DNA from 4 places in the Cellvibrio sp. ARAG 10.3 genome. Region 4 is predicted to be linked to each of the others. Evidence: predicted binding sites of a transcription regulator. Region 4 holds the regulator's gene; each other region holds the start of a gene.
The links. Region 4 encodes FNR, which switches genes on or off when oxygen is low (the NO sensors DNR and NnrR bind a similar motif). Its sites were predicted from a motif close to TTGATNNNNATCAA; they were not measured.
Positions count from the first base shown of each region.

Region 1 (7,176 bases), on a different contig from region 4:
TCGCGGTCATTGGCAAAAAAATGTTTGGTTGCATCGTTAAACGCATAATTTTGTTTTTGAATGTAATATTGCTCATCAACAATATCGCGTTCGATCTTGCCGCGAAACGGCATCTCCCACGGCTTTACACCTTCGCCGACATAATCCTTGCGGTGTTCTACCGGGCGGCCCCGTTCCACCATCAAGGTCTTCAAACCTTTTTCACATAATTCTTTGGCGGCCCAGCCGCCGGTAACCCCGGAACCTACAACAATCGCGTCGAATTTTTCCTGGGTCTTTTTGATATAAACCGTATTACTCATAGTCTGCTCGATCTGTATTTATTTCATAAACCCGGCTGCTTAGAAGTTCAGCGACCAAGCTTTGCCGACAGTAGAAAATTTCACCGAACCTTTATAGCCGCCGGGAATGGCCAGATACGCCAGCTCTTTGGAGGCACCGACTTCGGAGGTGTAATAACCAAATACCACCAGCGCTTTAAATTGTTTGAAGTGCTCGCGGTCATCCGCCGTAAATTCACCCTGGGCTTTTTCCATCTGCGTCAGCAATGCAACTTGCTGGTCTTTCGGGCAGGATAAAAATGCCTTGCCATAATTTTTTTGCGCGGCGTTATCAATTTTTTGCAAACCGGCGAGCAGTGATTGTTGTTCATCGGCATTGAAACAATAGGCTGCCTGGTAATCGATAAAATTATGCACATCAGCGCCTATCGCACTGGGCGTATCGGTAGTGGGAATAATCAGTTCACCCAGTTCGCGCACCAATGCCAATTGCTCCGGCTTGAGGAAGCGATTTTTCCGCCGGGATATATCGCGCGGGCTGGTAAAACTTTCCGCCATTAATGACAGCGACGTGGCAGACAGAGCGAGGCCACACAATGCGGCTAATTGCTTGATTGCAGTACGCCGTTCAAGGTGAATATCGGAAGTGGCTATCACGCCGGGATCAGTAACGTTGGGCATAGAGAGGTACTCGGTTGCTGAAAGTCGATGCGGAATTACAGATCACTGCTGCGGGTTACACAGCGGTTATTGAGCGCATTGCTATTAATTTGAGAGAGCCGACCGCAATTATTATGGGTCCAAATGTAATCGTTTACACGCGCCGTGCAAGTACATTTACACAACCATACAAATCATTCGGTTTTTTGTAACAGCGCAGTGATCCTGAAGGAAAAATAGTGATTTGCAGTTATAAAAATAGCGGAGATCAGTTGGGATATTGAAAAGATTGTGTGATCAATCGGGCCAGCCAGGCATGGCTGGCCCGAGTAAAGGCTGGGTTACACGTTATACGTAGACGACGCCGTATTACCACCGCGACCGGTCCAGTTGGTGTGGAAGAACTCACCGCGTGGTCTGTCGATGCGCTCGTAGGTGTGCGCGCCGAAGAAGTCGCGTTGCGCTTGCAGCAGGTTGGCTGGCAGGCGAGCAGTGCGGAAGCCGTCGAAGTAGGTCAGTGCCGAACTGATGGTCGGTGCGGGGATGCCGTTAACAATGGCCGCCGCCGCCACACGCCGCCAGCCTGCCTGGGCTGCTTCCACGGTGGTGCGGAAGTAGTCGTCCAGCAACAGGTTGCTCAGCTCCGGGTTCTTGTCAAAGGCTTCCTTGATGTTGCCGAGGAAGGACGAGCGAATAATACAGCCGCCGCGCCACATCAGGGCGATGCCGCCGTAGTTGAGTTTCCAACCGTATTCTTTGGCTGCTTCGCGCATCAGCAAATAGCCTTGGGCGTAAGAAATAATCTTGGACGCGAAGAGCGCGTTGCGCAGGTCGTCAATCATGGCTTTCTTGTCGCCGTCAAACTTGATGGCGGGGCCGCTGATGACTTTGGACGCTTCGACGCGTTGGTCTTTCTGCGATGACAGGCAACGTGCAAATACCGCTTCGGAGATCAGCGTCAAGGGAATACCCAGGTCCAGCGCGATCACGCCGGTCCATTTGCCGGTGCCTTTCTGGCCAGCGGTATCGAGGATCTTGTCCACCAGCGGTGCGCCGTCTTCGTCTTTAAACGCGAGGATGTCGCGGGTGATTTCAATCAGGTAGGAATCCAGTTCGCCCTGGTTCCACTCTTTAAAGACTTCGTGCATCTCGTCGGCAGACATGCCGAGCAGGTCTTTCATGATTTGATAGGCTTCGCAGATCAGCTGCATATCGCCGTATTCAATGCCGTTGTGCACCATCTTCACAAAATGGCCGGCACCGTTCTCACCTACCCAGTCGCAACACGGGCTGCCGTCATCCACCTTGGCGGCGATGTCCTGGAAGATCGGCTTGACGTGGGGCCAGGCCGCCGGTGAACCGCCGGGCATGATCGATGGGCCAGTCAGGGCGCCTTCTTCACCACCGGATACGCCGGTGCCGATAAACAACAGGCCTTTGCTCTCAAGGTAAGCAGTGCGGCGATCGGTATCGGGGTAGTGGGTGTTGCCGCCGTCGATGATGATGTCGCCCGGCTCAAGGTGGGGAATCAGTTGTTCAATAAAGTCGTCTACGGCCTTACCGGCCTTGACCATCAGCATGATCTTGCGCGGCTTGGCCAGGGATTGGACCAGCTCTTCAATGGAGCGGGCGCCACGAATGCTCTTGCCCTGGGCGCGGCCTTCGATGAAGGCGTCGACTTTTTCAACGGAGCGGTTATAAGCGGTGACGGTATAGCCCTTGCTCGCCATGTTCAGGATCAGGTTTTCGCCCATGACGGCGAGCCCAACGAGGCCTATGTCAGAAAGTGGTTTCATAGAGAGGATGCCTGTTATCAGTGATTGATGTTCTCATGAGGGTTGTGGCGCTGGGCGCTCTTGTAGGGCTGCGTATTATTCAACTTTATCGACCAAAATAACAGCGCGGCGGCATAAAGTTGTCACTATTTAATTCATTGTTTTTGCTAATAAATGTACACCGGACGAAAGTCAGGGGAGATTCACCCGCTAGGCAGAATCAGACGCCGGCGCTTGCGGCTTGTTTGATTTGTGGCAAGGCACTTCCGTCAGCCTGCGCTTAACCTGCCTTCACTCACGCTTCAGGAGTTTGTCGTTCGTGCCTATCCTTCACTGGATCGCCGCGCTGGTCCCGGTTATCGCCGTCTTTGCATTACTGGTGGTGATGCGCCTTCCAGCCAGCCGGGCCATGCCTTTAAGTCTTTTGTTAACGGCCTTATTTGCCGCCTGGGTGTGGCAGGTACCACTGCGCCAGCTGGCGGGTTCAGTGGTCGAGGGCTGGCTGATTGCCGTGACTATCTTGCTGATTATCTTTGGCGCCATTTTGTTATTGAACACCATGAAAGCCAGCGGGGCGCTGGAGGTAATCAGTCAGGCTTTTTGCCGGATCTCGCCGGACCACCGGGTTCAAGTGCTGATCATCGCGTGGTTGTTCGGTGCATTTCTGGAAGGCGCCAGCGGTTTTGGAACCCCCGCGGCTATTGTGGCCCCTTTATTGGTGGCATTGGGATTTCCCGCGATGGCGGCGGTGGTCATGGCATTGATTGCCGACAGTGCGCCGGTGTCGTTTGGCGCGATTGGCACTCCCGTGATAGTTGGTCTGGGGCAGGGCATTCCCGGGATCAGTCCGGCTGGGTTGCAGGCCATTGCAATAACAGCGGTTGGGATAGACGTTGTGGTGGCCAGCTTTTTACCCTTAATCATGGTGACGATCCTCACCCGCTTTTTCGGTGCCCGGCGGCGCTGGCGCGAAGGTTTGGCGCTATGGCCTTTTGCTCTCTTGTGTGGCTTCAGTTTTACTCTGCCCGCTTATCTCGTCGCCCGCTGGCTGGGCCCGGAATTTCCTACCTTGCTGGGGGCCTTGGTTGGGCTTGTCGTTGTGGTTACTGCGGCGCGTTATGGATGGCTGGTGCCCAAAGTGCTGTGGCGTTTGCCGGACCAGGAGGTTTCTGGCAGTGGGCATGTCGTCACTCAGGCGGAGGGATTACATCAACACAGGCCGGTTGCACTGCAAGCGCAGCCCGGTCTGATGCAGTCCTGGTTGGCTTACGGGCTGGTGGCGCTGTTGTTGGTGTTAACTCGATTGGAATCGCTGCCGTTTAAAGCATGGCTGCAGTCCGTTGACCTGCAATTTGACGCGATCCTGGGCACTGCGATTACGGCGAGGATAACGCCGCTTTATGTGCCTGGCAGTGTGTTTATCCTGGTCGCCCTGGTGATAGGGATCTATTACCGGCTGCCCTGGAGGGTATCGCTGAACGTGTGGCGAGAGGCTGCCCAAGGCTTGCTCCCTTCGGCACTCGCCCTGGCAGCTTCAGTGCCTATGGTGCGTATCTTTTTGAATTCCGGGGTTAATACGGCGGGTCTTGAACCCATGCCCAGGGCCCTGGCCCAGGCTGCAACAGCGGCGGCGGCAGACATCTGGCCCTTTGTTGCTCCATTCGTCGGAGCGCTGGGAAGCTTTATCGCGGGCTCCTCTACCTTCTCCAACATGATGTTTGCGCGCTTACAGCAAGAAGCGGCGCTGGCCAGCGGTCTGGCCCCGGACGTTATCCTGGCGTTACAAATGCTGGGCGCCAATGCGGGTAATATGATCTGCGTCATGAACGTGGTTGCCGCTGCGTCAGTGGTGCAACTGGCGGGTAAGGAGGGCCAGATTATCCGTTATACCCTGGCGCCGATGCTGTATTACTGCCTCGGCGCAGGTGTAATCGGCTGGTGGCTCAGCCGCTAATCGATTATCGACGGGTTTGCCAGATGATCAGAGGATTCTCCGCCGGGATGCAAGCCTGGGGATGGGCCGGGATCACCCGTGCGGTAAAGTCGCTCAATGGGCGTTCGGGCACGGCGGTACGAAAGCGGTAGGCATGCACGGCGCCTTCAATATGGGATAGCAGTGCCATGGGGATAATGTGGGCCTCTTGTGGCGGGCGCGGGTCGGCCACCATCTGCACCGCGATGGTGGCCGGATCAATCCCGCCCAGATACACCGTCAGTTCAATGGCCGAAGGGTCAGATTCGGCAGCCTCAAATTCGCCGATATGGATTTCATGCCAGTGTTGGGTCAATTGGTTGCGCCAGGCTTCCAGTTGGGCCGCCAGGGCGCCCTTGTCGCGCTGCCGCTCGCGCCATCCGGCAGCGGCGGGCAAGTAATACTGATCCAGGTATTCGTGCATCATGCGGTTACTGCTGTAACGGGTGGTCAACTGCGCCATGCTGGCGCGTATGGTACGGACCCAGCGGCGCGGAATGCCCTCGGCATCGCGGGTGTAGAACAGCGGAATGACGTCGTTTTCCAGCAGTTGATACAGCCGCTCCGCATCCCGGTCGTCGTCTTCGTGTTCCTCTCCGTTCCCCAATGACCAGCCCACCTCCGGGTTCCAGGCTTCTGCCCACCAGCCATCCTGGCTGGACAGGTTGAGCCCGCCGTTCACCAACACCTTCATGCCGCTGGTGCCACTGGCCTCCCAGGGGCGGCGCGGCATATTCAGCCAGACATCGACCCCCTGAACCATGTGTTGGGCCAGGGCGATGTCATAGTCTTCGATAAACACCAGGTGCTGGCTCACGTCCGGCCGCTGGATAAAGTGATACCAGGCTTGCAGGACCTGCTTGCCTACCTCATCCGCCGGATGGGCTTTGCCTGCTATCAACAATTGCACCGGGTAGCGTTCATTGCACAGCAGCCGCGCCAGGCGCTCCGGCTGGCGCAACAGCAGGTCGAGGCGCTTGTATTCGGCGAAGCGACGGGCAAATCCCAGGGTCAGGATATTGGGATCAAGGACATTGGGGGTCGGGAGGGCGCATACGTCCGGGGCGGTTTCATAGCGGAATTGCTCCGCCAGCCGGTGGCGGGCGTAATCCACCAGCCGGGCGCGACCCTGGCCGGCCAGTTGCCAGAGCTGCTTGTCGCTGAGCTGGTCCAGTTGGCTGGTGTCCAGGTCATCCAGTTCCCCTCGCCAGCGCTCGCGCCCGAACAATTGGGTCCACAGGTTATCGGCTTCGATAGAGTCCCAGGTCGGAATATGGACGCCGTTGGTCACATGGCCGACGGGCACCTCGCGCTCCGGCCAGCGGGGAAACAGCGGCTGGAAGATGCGCCGGCTGACCGCGCCGTGCAACCGGCTCACCCCATTGCTGCGCGCGCAGGTCTTGAGTGCCAGATAAGCCATGTTAAACGGCTCGTCCGGATGTTCGGGCCGAGCTCGCCCCAGGCCGATCAGACTGTCGATGGGGATACCCAGATGCTGGGCAAATTCGCTGATATACCACTTCAACAGGGCGATGGGGTACCGGTCAAAGCCAGCCTCAACGGGTGTGTGGGTGGTGAAGACATTGCCGATCCGGGTGGCCCAGAGCCCACGCCAGAAGTCGGTTTTATGTTTTTCCGCATAGGCGCGGGCGCGTTCCAGGGTCGCAAAGGCGGCGTGGCCTTCATTCAAATGGCAGACATCAATATCCAGCCCCAGGGTTTCCACCAGCCGCCAACCGCAAATACCCAGGGCAATCTCCTGGACCAGCCGCAGTTCGGTAGAGCCCCCGTAGAGTTTGCTGGTAATGCCGCGATCACTCGGGCGATTGCGCGGGTCGTTGCTGTCCAGCAGGTACAGCTGGATTCGGCCGATCCTGGCATGCCACACCCGAAAGCGCACCTGGCGACAGAGGAAGCCGGTGTCGATATGCAGCCAACTGCCATCGGCGCCTTTTAATGGTTGCAATGGCAGGCTGCCGGGGTCGTTATATAAGTAGGTTTCCTGTTGCCAACCGTCGCGCGTCAGGCTTTGCCGGAAATAGCCCTCTTGGTACAGCAAGCCGATGCCCACCAGAGGTACCCCCAGGTCGCTGGCGGTCTTTAAATAGTCCCCGGCCAGGATACCCAGGCCGCCGGCGTAAAGCGGCAGGGCATCACACACACCGAACTCCATACTGAAATAAGCGATGCCGCGCACCGGCTGGTCGGGGTAGTGACGGCTATACCAGGCCGGCCCGTCGAGATAGCGGCGGCGCGCCTTGACCAGACTATCCAGTTGGGCCACAAACGCCGGGTCCCCGGCCAGGCGGGCCAGTTCGGCATCGCTGGTCAGTTGCAGGACGCTCACCGGGTTGTGGGTGTGGTCCCAGACTTCGCTGTTGATCTGTTGCCAGAGCTCGTCGCCGCCGTGGTTCCAGCTCCAGCAGAGGTCGGCCGCCAGCTCATTCAGGATGGCCAGGGGCTCGGGCAGCGGGCGATCAAAAGTGGA
Region 1 covers NZ_JBPYCU010000003.1:195,924-203,099, reverse strand. The annotation lists gene ACSV5M_RS05535 (GMC oxidoreductase) at 1-302, opposite strand, end outside; gene ACSV5M_RS05530 (gluconate 2-dehydrogenase subunit 3 family protein) at 342-962, opposite strand; gene gnd (decarboxylating NADP(+)-dependent phosphogluconate dehydrogenase) at 1,283-2,737, opposite strand; gene ACSV5M_RS05520 (L-lactate permease) at 3,036-4,670, shown strand; gene glgP (alpha-glucan family phosphorylase) at 4,675-7,176, opposite strand, start outside; gene ACSV5M_RS05510 (cation-translocating P-type ATPase) at 7,166-7,176, opposite strand, start outside.
Region 1: a site for FNR is predicted at 2,962-2,975, ahead of ACSV5M_RS05520 (L-lactate permease). Genes of this name have one in related genera too.

Region 2 (7,176 bases), on a different contig from region 4:
GCCTTTCGCCGACCACAACGTTTTGAGAATTTTTTATTATGCTGTGAATCCATCGCTCGCAGTCATGACCGAGCGTTAGCACATTATCTTCCCGCAGATTTTTTGCGTGAGGCGTTACAGGCCTGCCTGGCGATCGACCTGAAGGCTATCGCGGCACAAGGCTTAACGGGCAAAGCCTTCGGTGATGAACTGGACCAACAACGCCTGACCCACATTCAACAACTGCGCAAGCCAGAAACACACTGACATACTATGGAAAATCTTTTATCGACATCGTCTGATTCACGTCCCGTTGCATTAATAACGGGTGGGGCGCGTCGCATCGGCGCAATCATTGCTGAAAACCTTCATCAGGCGGGTTTCAATATTGCACTGCATTACCGTCATTCAGCGAAGGAGGCTCAAGCGGTGGTGGACAAACTGAATCAACAGCGCTCGAACTCCGCTCTTGCCTTTGCCGCCGACCTGAATCATCTCCAGGAAATTCAACACCTGGCCCACACCCTGCTGCAACAATGGCAACGGCTCGATGTATTAATTAATAATGCGTCGAGCTTTTTTCCTACACCGGTAGCCGATGCCAGTGAGGCGCAATGGAATGATTTAATGAACAGCAACCTGAAGGCGCCGTTTTTTCTCGCGCAAGCCTTTGCCGCCGAGCTGCAACAACGCAAGGGTTGTATTATCAATATTGCGGATATCCACGCAGATCGCCCACTCAAGCAACATCCGATCTATTGTGCAGCCAAAGCGGGCAATGTGATGCTCACCAAATCTCTCGCACGGGAACTCGCTCCACAGGTGCGAGTCAACGGCATTGCGCCAGGCGCTATACTTTGGCCGGAACAGAACAATGGTCTGGATGACGCAACACAGCAGGAGATCCTGCAAAAAATCCCCCTGGCACGCAGCGGCAGCCCCGAAGACATTGCGCGGGCTGTCAGATTTTTGGTTCAGGATGCACCTTACATTACCGGTCAGATCATCACAGTAGACGGTGGCCGCAGCCTCTGTAATTAACGTGTTGGCCCGCACAATTCACCCAAACAAAGACTGGCACCTGCATTAAAAAACGCTAAGCTACATAACAAAGACTTTACCAGCGAGGTTACACTCTCAATGTCGCGTCTGCTCATCGTGGTTGAATCTGAACAGGACTGGGCGCCCTATTTTCCCAGTGAACATGTCATCACGTTCGACAACTATCTGCAACTCAGTACCACCAAAACCAATCGTACCCGTGTGATCAACCTGTGCCGTAAATTCGGCTACCTGAGCAAAGGCTATTACTGCTCACTATTGGCAGAAGCGCGCGGTCATTCGGTTATCCCTTCGGTCAAGACGCTCAATGATCTGCGCAACCAGCACTCCTTTGCCATCATCCAGGAACACCTGCACAACCATTCCGAGAAGTTCCTTAAAAAACTGGCATCGCGCGAGGAACCCAAGTTAGCGTTCTGGATTTTTTTTGGTGAGAGCAGCGTACCGGAACTGCAAAAGCTGGCGCGGGAATTATTTGAGCAGCAGCCCTGCCCGATCATGCGCGCCGAACTGGAATGGGACGGCAGCTGGCGAGTGAGCAGCCTGAAGGTCACAGCCCTGCACAGTTTGAAGCTGGACGCCGAGCAGGAGGCTTTTGCCAATGCACTTGATCATTTCAGCGCGCAGCTCTGGCGCAAACAAAAAACGCAGAAGATCAGCCGCTACGATATGGCCATACTGATCAACCCTGAAGATCCTCTGCCACCCAGCGATGAAAAAGCGCTGAAAAAATTCGTGAAGATTGGCAACAAACTCGGTATTCAGGTGGACTTTATCGGACGCAAGGATATTCGCAAACTGCCGGAATACGACATGTTATTTATCCGGGAAACCACCAATATCAATCACCACACCTTTCAGTTTGCTTGCCGCGCCGAGGCGGAAGGGCTGGCGGTAATGGATGACTCCCAATCCATTATTCGTTGCACCAACAAAGTGTATCTGGCCGACCTGTTTGCGACGCGTGGCATTCCCACACCCAAGACCCGCCTGATTTCCAATCAATCGCCGGCGATTCTCGACAAGATTGCGGAAGAGCTGGGCTTCCCGTTAATCCTTAAAATTCCCGACGGCTCTTTTTCGCGCGGTATGGTGAAAGCTGAAGATCGTGCAGCCCTGGATAAAGGTGTGGCGGACTTGTTAAAACATTCGGCCTTGTTGCTCGCTCAGGAATTTGTCTACACCGATTTTGACTGGCGCATCGGGGTGCTCAACGGAAAACCTTTGTATGCCTGCAAATATTTTATGGCGCGTGACCACTGGCAGATTTACGACCACAACAATAAAAGCGATCCTTCCGGCGGCTTCGTTACCATGCCGACCTATGAAGTACCCAAGGCGGTCATCAATACCGCCATCAAAGCAGCCAGCATGATCGGTAATGGTTTGTATGGCGTCGACCTGAAACAACTAAAAGATCGCGTGGTGGTGATTGAAATTAATGATAACCCCAGCATCGACGCCGGTGTAGAAGATGAATTTATCGGTGATGAGCTTTACCACATGATCTTGCAGGAGTTTATCCACCGCGTACAAAAAATTCGTCATTTAAAAGAAGAGTTATCTTTTTAACACCGTAAGGACTTTGGGATGATCAAAACGCTACTGCTCACCGCAGAGGAAAATCTTATCGAGGGCGGCACTGAACTGATTGGACGCTGGCAGAATGAAGAAAATACTTATATATGGATAGACCTGGAAGGCGAGTCTCCTGAAGATGAACGCCAGATGCTCGAATCACTTGACTGCCATCCACTGGCTATTGAAGATGTGCAACGTTTTCGCCATCCCCCCAAAACAGAAGCCTTTGAAAACCATACCCTGCTTCTGTATCGCGGTATTACCCAGTTCAACGACGACCTGACGATAGAACAAATGACCATTGCGTTGTTTGTCGGTGAACGCTGTGTGATCAGTTGTCACCAACGGCCCTCCACGGGCGTGCGCCACGGCTGGGAGATGGCTGGCAAAGGCACTTCGCTCAGAAGCCCTGCGTTACTTGCCGTCAGCACCATGCATTATTCCGTGGGGCGTTATCTGGAGGCCGTGCTGGCCTTCGAACCAAGCCTGAATGAATTGGAAGATTGTATGCAGGAGCGCCCCAATGATGAAACCATGCGCGAGCTGATTGCCTATAAATCCCGTTTGCGCAAACTACGCCGCATCTTCAGTTACCACGAGCGCCTTGCGACCAATCTGCTGAAAAATATTCCTCAAGCCTGGATTGACGAAGACGGCGACATTGAACATGCCCTGCAGGATTTATTTGAACGGTGCGAACGCTTGCACGGTTTGTGCACCATGTATTACGAAATTTGTGGCGACTTGATTGAAGGTTACCTTTCTATCTCCTCGCACATGCTGAACAACACCATGAAGGTGCTGACCATTATCACGGCAATTTTTGTTCCTTTAACCTTTATCGCCGGCATCTATGGGATGAACTTTGAAAATATACCCGAGCTAAAGATGCAATATGGTTACTTCTATGCGTGGGGCGCCATGCTGCTGGTGGCTACCGGCTTCGGTTGGTTCGCTTATAAAAAATGGCTGTAGACATATCGGAAAGTGTTAACGCATCAATAAGAAGTCATACGTGGCGCGATTTTTATACTTGCTACGCCAATAACGCATACTGAAAAATCCCATTGCGCAAAAATATAAGGATTAATTGCTCCAAATCAAATAGCCACCTGCTAACACGCTCATAATTCAGCCGTCCCTACCCTGGTTAGTTAACCATCATGACGGAGGTTGTTTATGAATCTTATACCGCGCAACTCACTCTTTGATGTAGACCAAATACTCGAAAACTTCTGGACACCGCTGAGAGCTGGCCCTGGAGTATCGTTTTCACCGCGCGTTGATATCAACGAGAAAAAAGATCGCTTCGAAATTACCGCCGAGTTACCCGGTGTCGAGAAGAAAGATATCCAACTAACACTGGATAATGGAATGCTTTCAATAACCGCTGAAGCGCGTCAGGAAACCAGGGATGAGAGGGATGGGAAACTTATTCGCCAGGAAAGACGTTATGGCAAGTTTGTACGCAGTTTTGATTTAGGCACAGCGGTCAAGGAAAAAGACATTGACGCCAAGTTCAAGGACGGGATTTTGACATTGATGGTTCCCAAAGTAGAGCCCTCAGTGCCATCAACTCATCGAATCGAAATCCATTAATTGCACTGACTTATGCTACCGCCTCTCATTACCAGGGAAGGGAGAGGCTTTCTGCGCTCAGGTAGCGCTGGAAATTTTTCGGTCTCTCCAATAAAAATCAACCGGCCAAAGTGATTGCGAAGTTTTATCGTAAGCCTGCCACAGCGCCGCGTAGGTTTTTTGCAACGCGGGATGCACTGCGTCCGCCGCAATATCGGCTAACGGCAACAGGACAAATGCGTTCTGGACCACCTCTGCGCGCGGCAACGCAATGCCATTCTCAACACCGACAAAATCACCGTAACACAGAATATCGATATCCAGCGTACGAGGGCTGAATTTGGGTCCTTGCCGGCACCGCCCGTTCTCATCCTCAATATTCTTCAACACCTTTGATAATTCAGAGATCGATAACGCGGTCTGGACACCCACAACCAGGTTAAAGAAATTACTACCGTTAAAACCCACAGATTTACTTTCATAAACGGTGGAGATTTTTAGTTCACCAAACACCTCATGCAACGCATCCAGTGCTGCCGCGATATGTTGATGGCGATGAATGTTGCTACCCAAACCGAGATACACCTGCGTCATTGCGGTTTGACTCCGCGCTCGATAACCAGACCCACATCGCGCGCGCCGCGAATCGCACCGGGTTTACTCAAACGCAAGCGCAACCAGGGCACATTAAATTCGTCACGCACGATTTGCGCCACCTCTTCGGCCAGCGATTCCACCAACAAGGCATTGCGGTTTTCCACATACGCAATAACGCGTTTGGACACAGCCTTGTAGTTCAAGGCGTATTGAATATCATCCGTCGCGGCAGCCTGGCGAATATCCGTGGCCATCTCCAGATCGATACTGACCGTCTGGCGCACCTGACGCTCCCAATCATAGATGCCGATGATGGTGTCGATGTGTAAATCTCTGATGTAAACAATATCCATGAATCAATCCGTAGCGAGAGGCGATAGCGTGTTAAGCGGCCAGCGGGCACGCACGTTGACGGCGAGCGATTCCGATTGCCCCGCCAGCAACCGCTGACAACCGGCGTAAGCAATCATGGCACCATTGTCGGTACAAAATTCGTGGCGGGCGTAGAACACTTTGGCGTGGATTTTGGCCAAGGCGATTTCCAGCTCCTGGCGCAATTTTTTATTTGCAGAAACACCACCGGCAATCACCAGGGTTTTCATACCGGTTTGCTCCAGCGCCCGGCGACACTTGATCACCAGTGTGCTTACCACCGCATCCTGGAACGCGCAGGCGATGTCTGCACTGGTCTGGTCATCGGGCAGGCCGTCCGGTAGTGCGTGAGCGGCAATGGTATTCAAGGTGTAGGTTTTTAAACCGCTGAAGCTGAAGTCCAGGCCGGGGCGATCGACCATCGGGCGCGGAAATTCAAAACGGCCGGGTGTGCCCTGTTCAGCCAGGCGCGCCACTTGGGGCCCACCGGGGTAATCCAGGTCAAGCATCTTGGCCGCTTTATCGAAGGCCTCACCGGCCGCATCGTCCAGCGACTCACCCAGCAATTCATAGCAGCCAATGGCATCGACCTTGACTAATTGGGTATGCCCGCCAGAAACCAGCAAGGCAACGAAAGGAAAAGCGGGGGGATTATCTTCCAGCATGGGCGCGAGCAAGTGGCCTTCCATATGATGGACGCCGATAGCGGGCACATCCCAGGCATAGGCCAGCGCGCGGCCAACCGAAGCTCCCACCATCAAGGCACCGATGAGACCGGGGCCGGAGGTATAAGCAATACCCTGGATATCCTGCGGCGTGGTGTGGCTCTCGGCCATGACCTGGTCAATCAACGGCAGAATCTTGCGGACATGGTCGCGGGAGGCCAGCTCAGGTACCACGCCGCCGTATTCAGCGTGCAGGTCAATCTGGCTGTAGAGCGCATGGCCCAGCAAGCCGCGTTCACTGTCGTAAACGGCAATTCCGGTTTCATCGCAGGAGGTTTCGATCCCAAGTACGCGCATTGCTCTACCATCTATATATACAGGGGTGGCGTATGATAAAGGCGGCTGGTGCCAGGCGCCAGTAAGTATTTTACCCAGGCCCGGAGCGACGGTTGCGCCGGTAATAAGAAGTGTATAGAATCTGCGCCCCTCAGGTTCCCTGGTTTGCAGCCCTGCGCCAGAGGATGAATCAAGACAGCAAAGGTAACAACATGCCTTCAGTAAAACTTAAAGAAAACGAACCTTTCGACGTTGCTCTGCGCCGTTTCAAGCGCGCTTGTGAGAAAGCTGGCATCCTGGCTGACGTACGTGCTCGCGAGTGCTACGAAAAGCCCACGACTGTACGCAAGCGTAACGCTGCGGCTGCCGTTAAGCGCCACGCCAAGAAAGTGCAACGCGAATCCAAGAAATTTACCCGCCTGTATTAATTCCGGGTCTTGGTTGTAATCCGACCTGAGTCGGATTCCGTGTCGTTCTGCTACAGGTTATCCCATGGCAAACACAACACTGAGAGACAGCATCAACGATGCCTTGAAGAACGCCATGCGCGCGAAAGAGAAAGAGCGCGTGGCGGTGTTGCGTTTGGTTATGTCGGAATTCAAGCGCATCGAAGTTGATGAGCGCATTGACGTAGAAGACGCGCGCGCCTTGGCGGTGCTGGACAAGATGATCAAGCAGCGCCGCGATTCCGAGCAGCAATACCGTGCCGCCGGGCGCGATGAGCTTGCCGCCCAGGAAGCCTACGAAGTTTCCCAAATCCAGGCATTCATGCCCGCCGCCCTCAGCAGCGATGAGTTGTCTGCAATCGTTACCCAGGCCATTAAAGATGCCGGTGTTGCCGATATGCGCGGCATGGGTAAAGCCATGGCCCTGATCAAGCCCCAGGTACAGGGCCGCGCCGACATGGGCGAAGTCAGCAAGTTACTGAAAGAACAACTGAGCCGCTAACAACCGCGAGTCAATTGCTTATACTGGCAACTCGTCACCCCAAGCTACGCGACTCACT
Region 2 covers NZ_JBPYCU010000005.1:33,736-40,911, forward strand. The annotation lists gene ACSV5M_RS07995 (multifunctional CCA addition/repair protein) at 1-246, shown strand, start outside; gene ACSV5M_RS08000 (pteridine reductase) at 253-1,020, shown strand; gene ACSV5M_RS08005 (RimK family protein) at 1,120-2,613, shown strand; gene ACSV5M_RS08010 (magnesium transporter CorA family protein) at 2,632-3,597, shown strand; gene ACSV5M_RS08015 (Hsp20/alpha crystallin family protein) at 3,802-4,221, shown strand; gene folK (2-amino-4-hydroxy-6-hydroxymethyldihydropteridine diphosphokinase) at 4,279-4,794, opposite strand; gene folB (dihydroneopterin aldolase) at 4,791-5,150, opposite strand; gene tsaD (tRNA (adenosine(37)-N6)-threonylcarbamoyltransferase complex transferase subunit TsaD) at 5,154-6,191, opposite strand; gene rpsU (30S ribosomal protein S21) at 6,383-6,598, shown strand; gene ACSV5M_RS08040 (GatB/YqeY domain-containing protein) at 6,663-7,118, shown strand.
Region 2: a site for FNR is predicted at 3,713-3,726, ahead of ACSV5M_RS08015 (Hsp20/alpha crystallin family protein). Genes of this name have one in related genera too.

Region 3 (7,176 bases), on a different contig from region 4:
GTCGTAATCAACGCTGAAAAAGTGCGTGTTACCGGTAAAAAGTTGACTGATAAAATTTATTATCATCACACCAACCACATCGGCGGTATCAAGGCTATCAGCTTCGAAAAGTTGATCGAAAAGGCTCCTGAGCGCACTATCCAGATCGCGGTTAAAGGCATGTTGCCGAAAGGTCCGCTGGGTCGTGCAATGTTCAAGAAGTTGAAAGTGTACGCAGGTAATGAGCATCCGCATGCTGCTCAGCAACCTCAAGAACTGAATATCTAAGGGGGCTGACATGGCTGCAACTCAATATTACGGTACAGGTCGTCGCAAGACGTCTACCGCTCGTGTATTTATCACCGCTGGCAGCGGTACTATCACTGTGAATGATCGCCCTCTGGATGAGTACTTCGGTCGTCCGGTATCGCGCATGATCGTTCGTCAACCACTGGAAAATGTGGGTCTGACAGAAAAATTTGATGTAAACGTCACCGTTAGCGGTGGCGGCAGCTTTGGTCAGGCAGGTGCTATCCGTCACGGTTTGACCCGCGCACTGATGGAGTACGACGAGTCACTGCGTTCAACCTTACGTAAAGCCGGGTTTGTTACCCGCGACTCGCGTGAAGTGGAGCGTAAGAAAGTGGGTCTGCGCAAAGCGCGTAAGAGACCACAATACTCCAAGCGTTAATTTTTGCTGGCTGGTCTTTCCGGCGAGCGACAGTTCTTCGCAAACGCCCAGGCCGTCAGCGGCTTGGGCGTTTTTTTATGCCTTCTGTTTATAATCCGCTGCTTTCATGTGGTTATTCTTGTAAGCGGCGCTTAATTTCATTAAGATTGGCCATTTTTTGCGTATCTCAAAAATAATTCTAAATCATTGAATTTTAGTGATTTACAGGCCGTTGGAAGCTGTTAGGGGAGAATTCGTCATGACCAATGACGTAGTAAATAAAACGCGTCGCCGCGTTCTCACTGCCGCTACATCCGTTGTGGGTGCGGTAGGTGTGATAGGTGTAGCTGTTCCTTTCGTAGGCTCCTGGAATCCCAGTGCCAAGGCAAGGGCTGCCGGTGCTCCAGTTAAAGCCAATATCGGCAAGATTGAGCCCGGTCAGATGATCACGGTTGAATGGCGTGGTAAGCCAATTTATATCGTGCGTCGAACACCTGAAGCGCTTGCAGGACTGGAAAAGACTGATGATCTGGTGCGTGATCCAAACTCTGAGACACCGCAACAGCCGGAGTACGCTAAAAACCATCACCGCTCTATTAAAGAAGAATATTTAATTCTATTAGGTTTATGTACGCACCTGGGTTGTGCCCCTATGTACCGTCCGGACGTCGGCGCGCAGGATCTTGGCGGTGATGAATGGCAGGGTGGCTTCTTCTGTCCATGCCATGGTTCCAAATTTGATCTGGCGGGTCGTGTGTACCAAGGCGTCCCCGCGCCGATTAACCTGGAAATACCTCCGCACTCGTATGAGAGCGATAACGTGGTCGTCATCGGTGTGGATCAGGAGGCATAAGAATGAATTGGTTGACTGGATTGTGGCAGTGGGTTGATAAGCGCTTACCTGTGCAGCGTGCATGGGACACCCACATGGGCAAATACTATGCCCCTAAAAACTTTAATTTCTGGTATTTCTTTGGCGTATTGTCGCTGTTGGTATTGGTCAATCAGTTGGTGACCGGCATCTGGCTCACCATGAGTTATACCCCTACCGCTGAAGGTGCTTTTGCTTCTGTTGAATACATCATGCGCGATGTCGATTACGGCTGGCTACTGCGCTACATGCATTCCACCGGCGCGTCGGCTTTCTTCGTTGTGGTTTATCTGCACATGTTCCGCGGCTTGATGTACGGCTCCTATAAGGCGCCACGTGAGCTGGTATGGATCTTCGGTATGACCATCTATCTGGTGCTCATGGCTGAAGCTTTCATGGGTTACGTCTTGCCTTGGGGGCAAATGTCTTATTGGGGTGCCCAGGTAATCGTCTCCTTATTCGGCGCGATTCCTGTAGTGGGTAATGACCTGGTGGAGTGGATTCGCGGTGATTATCTGATTTCCGGTATTACGCTGAACCGTTTCTTCGCGCTTCACGTTGTCGCCATGCCGATCGTATTGCTTGCCTTGGTGGTGTTGCACTTGCTGGCACTTCACGAAGTGGGTTCCAACAACCCTGACGGGGTTGAAATCAAGAAAAACAAAGATGAGAACGGTATTCCGCGCGATGGTGTTCCCTTCCACCCGTTCTATACAGTTCACGACCTGGTTGGTATCACGGTTTTCCTGTTTGTTTTCTGTTTTGTTCTCTTCTTTATGCCAGAGATGGGCGGGTTCTTCCTGGAGTACGCCAACTTTGAAGAAGCTAACAATCTCAAGACGCCTCCACACATTGCACCGGTCTGGTATTTCACCCCCTTCTACGCCATCCTGCGCGCCGTGACCTTTGACATTGGCCCGCTGGATTCCAAGTTCCTCGGACTTGTGGCGATGGGTGCGGCGATTGCCATCCTGTTTGTGCTGCCCTGGTTGGATAAGAGCCCGGTCAAGTCCATTCGCTATAAAGGAACTTTTAGCCGCATTGCTCTCCTGGTCTTTGCTGCTTCTTTCGTGATCCTGGGTTACTTGGGTGTGAAGTCGCCGACGCCCGGTCGTACCTTCCTGGCGCAGGTTTGTACCATTCTCTACTTTGCCTATTTTATCGGTATGCCATTCTGGACCCGGCGCGAGAAAACCTTGCCCGAGCCGACCCGCGTGCAAAGCAAAGGCTTGCCGCTGTCTATGGTCTTGGGTGGTTTAGCGCTTTTTGTTGTGTTGGTGATTGTGCCGATCAAGGCGGTGGGAGCAGAGAGTGAATTCAAATGCGGCACCATCGAATGTGATGTGATGGAGCCGGATTTATCCAATAAAGAGTCCCTGCAACGTGGTGCGAAGTATTTCGTAAACTATTGCATGGGGTGCCATGCGGCCAAATTCTCCCGCTACGAACGAGTAGCGGATGATCTGGGTATCCCCCATGAGCTTATGGTGGATAACATGATTTTTACCGATCAACGCATCGGCGAATTAATGAATATCGCTATGCGTCCGGCTCAGGCTAAAACCTGGTTTGGTGTTGTGCCGCCAGACCTTTCTCTGGTTGCCCGTGCCCGCTCACCCGAATGGCTATACACCTACCTCCGTAACTTCTATAAAGACGATACCCGTCCCTGGGGCGTAAATAACCGCGTGTTCCCTAACGTGGGTATGCCGCATGTGATGATCGGTGCTCAAGGTTTACTTGAATGTGGCCCGGGCCCCAAATTAGCAGCCGGTGGTGGTGTGTTGCGTGATAATCTTGGCAATCCTGAAATGGATGAGCATTGCGGAGCGCTTACAGAAGGTTTGATAAAAGGTACTATGACGGGAGAGGAGTTTGATCGCGCCACCTACGATCTGGTGAATTTCCTGGAGTATCTGGGTGAGCCGGCTGCCATGCAGCGTGAACGTATGGGCGTGTTCGTACTCTTGTTCCTGGCCGTTCTGTTTGTCTTCACCTACTTACTGAATCGTGAGTACTGGAAAGGTATTCACTAAGGTTTGGTCAGGTAGCGCGTTGCTGCGGGCGGTACTCTTACCGCCCGTTTTCGTTTTAAGGTTGAGGTTATTGAGGTGCAATCCATGGGAGTGGTCAGTAAACGCTCAGTCATGACGTTGTTTTCCGATGCGCGGGATCATTACAGTCATCGCGTACGGATCGTATTGGCGGAAAAAGGCGTCACTGTAGAAGTGGTGGATGTTGATCCAAAACACAAGCCCGAGGAGTTGGCTGATCTAAATCCCTATAATACCTTGCCAACATTGGTTGATCGGGATGATTTATCGCTCTATGAATCCAAAGTGATCATGGAATACATTGATGAGCGTTTTCCCCATCCCCCGTTGCTACCGGTTTACCCCGTAGCGCGAGCAAAAAGTCGTCTGTGGATGTACCGTTTGGAGCGTGACTGGTCGCCTTTGGTTGATACCATTCTGGGCAGTAAAAACAAGGAACATATTGCCCGGGCGCGCAAAGAGCTAAAAGAAAGTTTTGTCGGTATTGCCCCAATTTTTTCCGAGAAACCGTTCTTTATGAGCGATGATTTTACGATCGTAGATTGCTGCCTTGGTCCTATTCTCTGGCGCCTGTCACTGATGGAAATTGAACTGCCCAAGACGCGACAAACTCAACCTCTCCTGAATTATATGGAACGGTTGTTTGAGCGCGACGCGTTTCAAGCCAGCCTGACAGAGCCGGAGCGAGAGATGTTCAAGGCTTGAGTGCCTAGCCTCTGAACCTGGCAGCCCGCACTAAACGATACGTAACAATGGAGTGAGTCATCCATGTCCATGACATCCAGTCGGCCTTACATGATCCGTGCGTTGTATGAATGGATAGTCGACAACAATTGCACGCCCTATATTCTGGTAGACGCCCATGTTCAAGGTGTCGAGGTGCCTCAGCAATACGTGAATAAAGATGGCCAGATTATTTTAAATATTGCGCCATCGGCACTGAAAGATCTGTTTATTGGACTGGAAGCTATTTCATTCAGCGCCCGGTTCGGCGGTGTGCCGTTTGACTTGTTTATTCCTTGTGGCGCTGTGTTAGGTATATACGCTCGGGAAAATGGTCAGGGGATGATGTTTGAAGCAGAATCCAATACCCGTCCCCCATCGCCACCCGAACCGACACCGGTGGGCGGTGGTGATCCCTCTCAAAAACGCCCCAGTTTGCGCGTTGTTAAATGAGCCGTGTTACCAAGGCCAACAATGATGTGGCCTTATTGTTACTAATCGTTAACTGCTGCTCATTGGCTTCAGTATTGTTGATCTAAATGAAATAGCACTTAGACCTAAGTGCTATTTATTAGAACTATTGTTGATTACCGCTTTTCTAATATCTCGATAACTTCTTTGTAGGCCTCAAATAACTGGCTGATACTAAAGACGTTCTAATAAAAATGAATTATCTGGAGTATTTTTATGGCGATGTTGCAGCATACCCTCGGTGTCTTTATTAATCCTGACCGTGAATGGCAAAGAATTCGCAATGAGCGTCACTCATTCATTCGCGTATTTCTGGTTCACACACCTTTGTTGGCATTGATTCCTGTCATCGCGGCCTATTTCGGTGTGACGCAGATCGGCTGGAGCGTGGGGAATGGCGGCGTGGTCAAACTCACTGCCCAAAGCGCTTTATGGTTATGTGTGGGTGCCTATGTGGCACAGTTGGCAGCGGTTTATATTTTGGGTGAATACATCAATTGGATGTCGCGCAGCTTCGGTGTTGCCGATGATGCCAGCCAGCGTCACTATGAAGGTACTGCCTTGGCCGTGTATTCATCGGCGCCCATGATGTTGGCGGGTATCATCTTGCTTTATCCCCAGTTGTGGGTTGTTGCCAGCGTGTTTATTGTGGCGGCCTGTTATTCGGTTTACCTGATCTATGAAGGTATTCCGATCCTGATGAACATCCCTAAAGAACGCGGCTTTATTTATGCCAGCTCGGTTATCACGGTGGGTCTGGTGTTGGCAGTAGTTGTGTTGGTGGCAACAGTTATTGTGTGGGGTTCGGGTTTCGGGCCGGTCTACACTAACTGATTCATGTTCCAGAGTGGTGATCTGAAACGGGTGGCTTAGGCCGCCCGTTTTTCATTGGGTATTCACAAAATTGACATGTGACGTTTTTATGAAACAAATTTGGCTTGGTCACATAACTGTAACAAAGCATCGTTAGAGTGCATCGCAGGGTCGAGATATCTCACCTGCTAACAGACGAGTTTTTAAGTCTTTTGTCCAAATAAATTCAGGAGCGCTCAATGAACGCCAAGAAATTTTTAACAGGACTGGCTTTGGTCGGTTCTATGGCTTGTGCAGCAGTGGTGCAAGCAGCGGTTGATCCGGATCTGCCCGAATACAAGGCAATTTCCGGCGTATCCGGTAATGTTAACAGTATCGGTTCCGATACCTTGAATAATCTGATGACGCTGTGGGCAGAAGAGTACGCCAAGTTTTATCCCAACGTGAACATCCAGATTCAGGGTGCCGGCTCCTCTACTGCGCCACCAGCCCTGACTGAAGGTACTTCTAACTTTGGCCCGATGAGCCGTGAGATGAAGTCTTCCGAGATTGAAGCGTTTGAAGCCAAGCATGGTTACAAGCCTACGGCTGTTCCGGTTGCGATCGACGTACTGGCGGTATATGTCAACAAAGACAACCCCATTAAAGGTTTGACGATTGCCCAAGCGGATGCCATTTTCTCCGCAACGCGCAAATGTGGTTACGACAAAAATATTACCCGTTGGGGTGAATTGGGTTTGACTGGTGCCTGGGCGAATCGTGATTTCACAATCTACAGTCGTAACGCTGTATCTGGCACTTATGGATACTTTAAAGATGTAGCTCTGTGTGGTGGCGATTACAAGGCAAGCATTAACGAGCAGCCTGGTTCAGCCTCTGTGGTACAAGGTGTATCAGAATCTATCAACGGTATTGGTTACTCAGGTATCGGCTACATCACCTCCGGCGTGCGCGCTGTTCCTATGGCTGCAAAAGACGGCGATGAGTTTTCTCCTCCGGACGCTGAGCACGCGCTGGATGGTTCTTACCCGCTGTCCCGGACGCTGTTTGTTTACATCAACAAACATCCCAATCGTAAACTTGATCCGCTACAAGCTGAGTTCCTGAAGATGGTACTTTCCAGGCAGGGTCAGGAAGTCGTGGTGCGGGATGGTTACATTCCTTTGCCGGCGGCCGTATCTGCCAAGGCAATGAAAGACCTGCAACTGTGATTCCCGATGGTTCATGGTTGAACGAAACCGCTGGCATATGCCGGCGGTTTTTGTTTGTGAGTGATAAGGCGATCACCACTGGTAATTAAATTGAAACATTTTTGTAGTATTACGCTTTTGTAACAAAAGTGTCATTTTCGGTTGTTAGGATTCTCACGCCATCAGACAGGCGCCCAGAAATTTTCTTGCCCGGGACTTTTTGATCATGTCAGAGCTACTCTCCACCGCAGAGCAGGCCCCCACCAGCCTGATGCCAGATGCACAACAACGGGCACGTTTGCGTAAAGTTCGCAATATTCGCGACGCTGTGTCGCGTTACGGTGTGGCCGCTGCCGGTATGGCAGTTGTCGGTGCATTAGGACTTATCTTCCTCTATCTGTTTTC
Region 3 covers NZ_JBPYCU010000007.1:111,105-118,280, forward strand. The annotation lists gene rplM (50S ribosomal protein L13) at 1-267, shown strand, start outside; gene rpsI (30S ribosomal protein S9) at 278-670, shown strand; gene petA (ubiquinol-cytochrome c reductase iron-sulfur subunit) at 909-1,502, shown strand; gene ACSV5M_RS10960 (ubiquinol-cytochrome c reductase) at 1,505-3,556, shown strand; gene ACSV5M_RS10965 (glutathione S-transferase N-terminal domain-containing protein) at 3,641-4,279, shown strand; gene ACSV5M_RS10970 (ClpXP protease specificity-enhancing factor) at 4,343-4,750, shown strand; gene ACSV5M_RS10975 (Yip1 family protein) at 4,985-5,602, shown strand; gene ACSV5M_RS10980 (PstS family phosphate ABC transporter substrate-binding protein) at 5,821-6,792, shown strand; gene ACSV5M_RS10985 (ABC transporter permease subunit) at 6,998-7,176, shown strand, end outside.
Region 3: a site for FNR is predicted at 4,828-4,841, ahead of ACSV5M_RS10975 (Yip1 family protein). Genes of this name have one in related genera too.

Region 4 (7,176 bases):
GTGGTGGTATCGGAGAGATGGTATCTACGGGTAATGCGTGCTGGAGATTTAGGGCTATACTTTTGGGATAGGTTTATTCACAAGGAGCCTCCCATGCTGACGACCGGTAATCGCCACTACCACCTTGATGACGATGTGGATTTTATCCATAACTATTATGAGCGGCTGGTATTGCAGGAAATCAGCGCAACCAGCGAGCGAGTGCAAAAGGGGGACCGTGAATTCCTGGCGGACGTGGCCTGCGTAGCACTGAATCGCCTGCCCCCACGCTATATTCGCCACGATGTGGATATGACATTTTTTATGTCGCCCCAGGAAATGCTGGAGATTGAACATAAAGTGACAATCGCCGTGCAAAGTGCAATTGCCTATGTGCAAGCCAGCGAGCGCGGTGAGGAATTAACGGAAACCAAACCGGACACAAGCGGGAAAAAATCCGCCAAAAAATCTGCTGGCAGTAAAAAAGCCGGCGCAAAAAAATCCACGCCGCGCAAATCCAAAGATCAAGACCACTGAGTGTAGTGTTCCGTTACGGCCCATCAACCGGTAAGGGTTTATTTACCGGCGGTGGCGGCGGTTCAGACAAAATCTGAGATCCACTGCCACAAGCGATAACAGTACGCATGGCCAACTCGACGCTGATATGCGGCAACAAGTCCACACACTCTGGCGATAAATGGTAAACAAAACCCGAAGTAGGAATCGGGGCAGTTGCCACATACACCGTGTAGTCACCATTCTCATGAATCGCCGTGACAATACCGGTCACCGACACCCCCGCCGCGCGCCCCATGATGTACGCACGACACACCTGCCCCTTCAACAATGAGGCATTACTCTCGCCCCCTAACAATTGCGAAATAATTTCCCGGATGGTTTTGTAGCCTGGAGCCAGCTTGGTCAACCAGGCGTCCAAACGCTCGTGTAATAAACGCCCCACGTTGGTTTTAATTAACAAGCCAATCACAAAGAAGGTGCTCAGCACAATAATGATGGCGAGGATATCCGCCATGTATTTGGCCAATGGTGTGATACTCACCAACCAGCCACTCAGGGGGCTGATGATCCCGGTGATAAAGTTAAACAGCCACTCCAGCAGGAACAGAAAAATCACAAACGGCAGCACCACCATAAAGCCGCCAAGTAACGTAAACCCGATAAAGGATTGAAGCCGCTGGGCTCCGGTGCGCTGTCTTAAATAGTCGCGAAACGCCTGGATTTTCTGCATACGTTTTACTCTGAGGGTTTCCCTGTCACAATAAGCGCCGAATAAGCGCATAAAAGGTTGATTACACCGTGAAAAACATCTTCTTGTTTTGTTGGCTATTTTGCCTGAGCGGGCCACTGATGGCTAATGCCGGGGCCACGGTATCACATACACCCGATGTGGTTCATTTTGATTACCAGATACTGGCCCAACGTTCACACAAAACCACCCTGTTTACGCAAGGGCTGGTGCTGGATGGCAATACCTTCTACGAAAGCAGCGGCCTGTATGGCCAATCCATGCTGGTCAGCTACCCCCGTGAAGAGTCCGCCAACAAATGGGCTCAACTCACCGCCAACTTCACCCAAAAAGACAAATTACCGGATCGCTATTTTGCCGAAGGCCTGGCATTACTCGATGACAAACTGTATCTGCTCACCTGGCAGGAAGGAACGGTGTTTGTTTATGACCGCACCACCTTCGCGGTCCTTGATCGCTGGCGCTACAGCGGCGAAGGCTGGGGGCTCACACACAATGGCGAACAATTGATCCGCAGCGATGGCAGTGAACATCTGCACTTTCATTCACCAGAAGATTTTAGTCTGGAAAAGACCCTTGATGTGCAGGAATCGGGGCGACCGGTTCAACGATTAAATGAGCTTGAATTTATTGCGGGGTATGTGTGGGCCAATATCTGGCATGAGAATCGTTTGGTACAGATTGATCCAGCAACAGGCAGCGTGGTCGGCTCAGTGGATCTCACAGCACTCACCGCACAAGTGGATATCGATTCCAGCGAGAGCGTATTGAATGGGATCGCCTATGATGCGGAACGTGATGGGATGTGGGTAACGGGTAAAAAATGGCCAAGCATGTATCTGATAAAACTGATAAAGCCGGCAGAGGAATCGTCCGAATAACTGCGTAATACCGTAGAAAAAACCTTACCGCAGAAACAACAAAGCCGCATCGAAATGCGGCTTTGAGTACATCAGTCGTACAACTTAGAGACCGATTACGTTTTCAGCTTGCGGGCCTTTTTGGCCTTGCTTAACGTCGAACTCTACTTTCTGACCTTCGGCCAGGGTTTTGAAACCTGAACCGCTGATAGCGCTGTAGTGAACAAAAACGTCCTGACCAGCATCGCTCTCGATGAAACCGAAACCTTTAGACTCGTTGAACCACTTAACAGTACCAGTACTTTTAGACATAAAAAACCTCAATGCTCTGAGTAAATTAAAAATTGCCACCTTGGCATCTGTGCTGACTGATCACATCTTACTTATGAAGAACAAAACGAGGTTGCTAATAGATGTACTGCTAGAACAACGATGTACCATAAATAATGCTGCATGTTTGCCAGCCGAGGCACTATATACCCGAGTTAAAGCCCAAGTAAAGCCCTGTTTAATACGCTGCGTTAGCCTGCACACTGAGCGTCGCAAGACGACACACGGGGGCATCAATTTGTCACATTTTTACCCGTGTGCGACGCAAAAGACTTGATAAACCTTAGCGGAGCGCGGTGTAGCTATTTACCCCATCTGCCAAAGCTGCAACAATTGGGCGCATTTACAGGCCACATCCGCTCGGGGGTTTCGCCATGATCCACGTCCATGTCGTAGATTCCGCTCCCACCGTTTCGCATTGCGCGCATGACAAAAGAGTTTCCTGTGGTAACTGCCGCCTCAATACCTTGTGTCTTCCTATCAGTTTACATATCGATGATATCGACCGCCTGAACGACATTGTCCAGCGCAGCAAACCTTTGCAAAAAGGCGAGTATTTGTATCGCGCCAATGATCGTTTCCTTTCCCTGTTTGCTGTTCGATCAGGCGCGGTAAAGGCCATTACGTTGAGCGATCACGGCGAAGAACAAGTCACTGGTTTTTATTTACCCGGCGAAGTCGTAGGTATGGAAGGTTTGGCGGAGGAGCGTTACTCCAACTCCGTTATCGCCCTGGAAACCGCCTCTATTTGTGAAATCCCGTTTCATCGTGTGGAAGAATTGAGCACGAAGATTCCCTCACTGCAACGCCACCTCTTTCAATTGATGAGCCGAGAGATTAATCACGATCAGCAAATTATTACGTTGCTGAGTAAAAGTACGGCAGAGCAGCGCATTGCGACACTCTTGTTGAGTATCTCCACTCGCAATCATCGTCGGCACCTGTCAGCCACCTCATTTTCCTTGCCGATGTCACGCACGGACATCGGTAATTTCCTCGGCCTGACCATTGAAACCGTCAGCCGCGTCTTTACGCGCCTGCAAAAGCAAGGCATCCTTGAGGTCAATCGCAAGGACATCATGATCAATGATGTCGATGAACTGCGCAGTGTCGCCAACGGTACCGAACAATGATTTAAGGAATTCCATGAGCCCCGCCGAACAGCTCCAGGCTACCCTGGCTGATTTTGATACAGCCAACCAGCAAGACCCGAATCACGAGATCGTTAATGGCAAGGCCGTCCCCAAAGAATGGATCTACGGTGTGCGGATGAGTGAACAGCTCGAGCGCTTTTGTCCGAATGCCTCCATTACCCTGCAGCTGGCCGCCCGCTGCCAACACATCTGCCGCTGGAAAATTCCGCGCAGCGATTACCCCATGGATCGCCAGGGCTATAAACGCTGGCGCAGCGATCTGGCGCAATTCCACGGTGAAACCGCAGCCGTTATCATGCGCAACAACGGCTATGACGAGGTTGATATCCAACGGGTCAAGGATCTGTTGCTAAAGCGCGGATTAAAACGCGATGACGAGGTACAGGCATTGGAGGACGTGATCTGCCTGGTGTTTCTGGAATATTACCTCGAAGAATTTGCAGCCAAGCACGACGAAGAAAAACTCATCGATATCATCCGCAAAACCTGGAACAAGATGTCGCCCGCCGGACATGAAGCCGCTTTGCGCCTACCCCTGTCGGAGGCGATGTTGCAATTGGTCACCAAAGCCCTGAATACCGGGAATCACTGATAACCTCACCCTGTATAACAACCATAAAACGGAAACCCGCTCATGTACCTGATGCTTAAACATCTCCATATGACCATGGCTGCCCTTTCATTCCTGGGCTTTTTTATTCGCGGTATCTGGATGTGGCGACAATCGCCCTGGCTGCACAAAAAACTGGTCAAAATTCTGCCACATATTATCGATACCCTGTTGCTGATCAGCGCCTTTGCGCTCGCGGGTGTGTTGCGCTATTCCCCGGGGGATCATCCGTGGCTGATGACCAAGATCGTCCTGCTGGTGGTGTATATCGTGCTGGGGGTTATCGCGTTTAAAAATCCCAATCCGGTGGTACGAAAATGCAGCTGGATCTTGGCGATGGCCGTGTTCCTCTACATTGTCAGTGTGGCGATCAGTAAAAATCCGCTTGGCTTTTTCGGCTGATGCGAAGGGCTTAAGCGCCGCTTGAGGCGGCGCATTATTACGCTTTCCACTATAAGAATTGGGGAAAACCAATCAGTTTATTATTAATAAAGTGATTTTTATAGCCGAAGCTTGACGCGCCAACCAAAGTGATCTATATCACACACAGGCGTTGGAACCTTGAAATAGCAATAACTAAATATATTCGGCGACCCTACTATGAAAAAAACACTGCTCTCTTTGTACCTTGTTCTGATTGCACCCTTTGCCTTTGCATGCGACGAAACCTGTATGCGTGACAAAGTCATGGCGGAGCATGATATTAAATTTCCAGCTTATCTGGATTCCAAATACTGCAAGACCACCTCTGTGGATTTCCTGGTGAACTCCCGTAAAAGCCTGCAAAAGTATCGTGAAGACCGCTTGGGCAGTGGCCATCGTGGGGGGATCAAGAATATTCGCAACTTTATTGAGCAACGCAAGGAATGGCTGCAGGAGTGTGACAAGTACCTGGATATGACCAAACAAGGACGGGTGTTCCGTACCAAGGAGACCACCGAGGAGTTGTTTACCGCGATGGACTCACTCTCCAAAGAACTTTATGCATTGATTTATCGCCCCAAGAATGCGGCTGAAGATACCCATCAGCTCACTGAATTGGCGGGACAAAAATTCGAGTTGATGTTCCGGTTGATGGACGCCCATCGTACCGATCTGCAATTGCGCGGACTGCTGTAATCCCCTAATAAAAAACGGCGCATCCCTCGCGGGGTGCGCCGTTTTTTATTGTCTGTCACATCAACTGCTTTTTTTCAGGGACAGGACCGACCGCTTGGGTTTATCCGTGCGCTCGGCGTAACGCTTGGCTTCCGCTTCACGCGCTTTGATGGCCGCCATACGCGGATCATCTTCTCGCGCATAACCGCTCTTGCTGCTGTAATGCGTCGCCCCGTTGTCCGAGGCTGCTTTAGCCAGAAACTCCATCCCGCAGCGCAGCAGTCGCGCCTGGTCAGCAAAGCTCAAGTCGGGGGGAAATTTCCCCGGATCAACCGAGGAAGGATTACGCGGGTTACCTTCGATTTTCAATACAAAGCCACTCGCATGAGTCGCTGTACCGGCAGCAAGGTCTGCCTCCCAAGCATCAAAGTCCATAAAAATCTCTGCATGATTGCGATGAAGCCGGCATTAAACCACATGCATCGGCGACCGCGAAGCCATCAATCTATAAATGGCACCGAACTCTACTCATTTATGGCTTACCAGAGCCTGCCGCGCGCTTTTGCCGCTCGGGTGGCAAGGCACCGATGTGCAATTCATTGCGCTGCTTGGCCAGCTCAATTTGCTTTTGTCGCTCGGTAAAGCGCTGCTTTTGCTCCGCGGTCAGTTGGTCGTAGCAACGCGGGCAACTGACGCCGGGAATGTATTGTGCCGACAATTTGTCGTCTTCCGTAATGGGATGGCGGCAGCCGTGGCATTGATCGTAGATGCCCTTCTGCAGGCTGTGATTCACTGCCACGCGGTTATCAAACACAAAGCACTCACCGCGCCAAAGGCTCTCCTCTTCCGGAACTTCCTCCAGGTATTTCAGGATGCCGCCTTCCAGGTGATACACCTCATCAAACCCCTGCTCTTTCAAATACGCTGTGGATTTTTCGCAGCGAATACCGCCGGTGCAGAACATGGCGACTTTTTTGTGCTTACTCGGGTCGAGGTTTTTGGCCACAAACTCCGGAAACTGGCGAAAGGTTTCGGTTTTGGGATCGATCGCGCCGGCAAAGGTACCGATGGAATATTCGTAATGGTTGCGCGTATCCACCACCACCACATCCGGATCGCTGATCAAGGCATTCCAGTCTTTGGGTTTGACGTAGGTGCCGACAATTTTTTGCGGATCTATGCCGTTGACGCCCATGGTTACGATTTCTTTCTTGAGCTTTACCTTCATGCGGTAAAACGGCATGCCTTCGTAGTAGGACTCCTTGTGCGACAGGTCGCTGAAGCGCGGATCACTTTTCAGGTAATCGAGCAAGCCGTCAATACCCTCGCGCGTGCCGGCAACCGTACCGTTAATCCCCTCTTCCGCCAGTAACAGGGTCCCTTTCAAACCCAATTGATCACAGTGGTCTTTCAGGCGGGGAGCGATGCTTTGGTAATCAGGTAACGCAACAAATTTATACAAGGCAGCAACAACGATTGAACTCATAGGGCTTCACTTTCAATAAGACAGGGGTTATGCAAGGCGCGCATTATAGACGCTTGTTTTTTGTACAGCCAGAGGCAGTTTACCCGTGTTTACTACCACCCAGGCACTGGGGCGAATCGGGAACAGCCTGGTTGGCCAGCCATTCCTCCGGGCTGTAGGTGTGTAACGCCAGAGCATGAACGCTGGCTTCCAATTCATCCGCCAGTTTGGCGTAGATGGATTGATGGCGCTGTACCTGGCGCTTACCCACAAAATCCGCCGACACCAGGACCACCTTGAAGTGGCTTTCTGAACCAGGCGGCACACTGTGCATATGACTTTCGTTGATGACATCCAGATGGATGGGCTGAAAGGCCGCGCTCAACTTGGCGCGGATTTGGCTCTCGACAGGT
Region 4 covers NZ_JBPYCU010000019.1:83,616-90,791, reverse strand. The annotation lists gene ACSV5M_RS18710 (late competence development ComFB family protein) at 94-516, shown strand; gene ACSV5M_RS18705 (DUF502 domain-containing protein) at 530-1,228, opposite strand; gene ACSV5M_RS18700 (glutaminyl-peptide cyclotransferase) at 1,297-2,127, shown strand; gene ACSV5M_RS18695 (cold-shock protein) at 2,212-2,418, opposite strand; gene fnr (fumarate/nitrate reduction transcriptional regulator Fnr) at 2,811-3,569, shown strand; gene ACSV5M_RS18685 (DUF4202 domain-containing protein) at 3,583-4,182, shown strand; gene ACSV5M_RS18680 (SirB2 family protein) at 4,225-4,602, shown strand; gene ACSV5M_RS18675 (hypothetical protein) at 4,873-5,319, shown strand; gene ACSV5M_RS18670 (hypothetical protein) at 5,380-5,733, opposite strand; gene trhO (oxygen-dependent tRNA uridine(34) hydroxylase TrhO) at 5,831-6,784, opposite strand; gene ACSV5M_RS18660 (BolA family protein) at 6,864-7,176, opposite strand, start outside.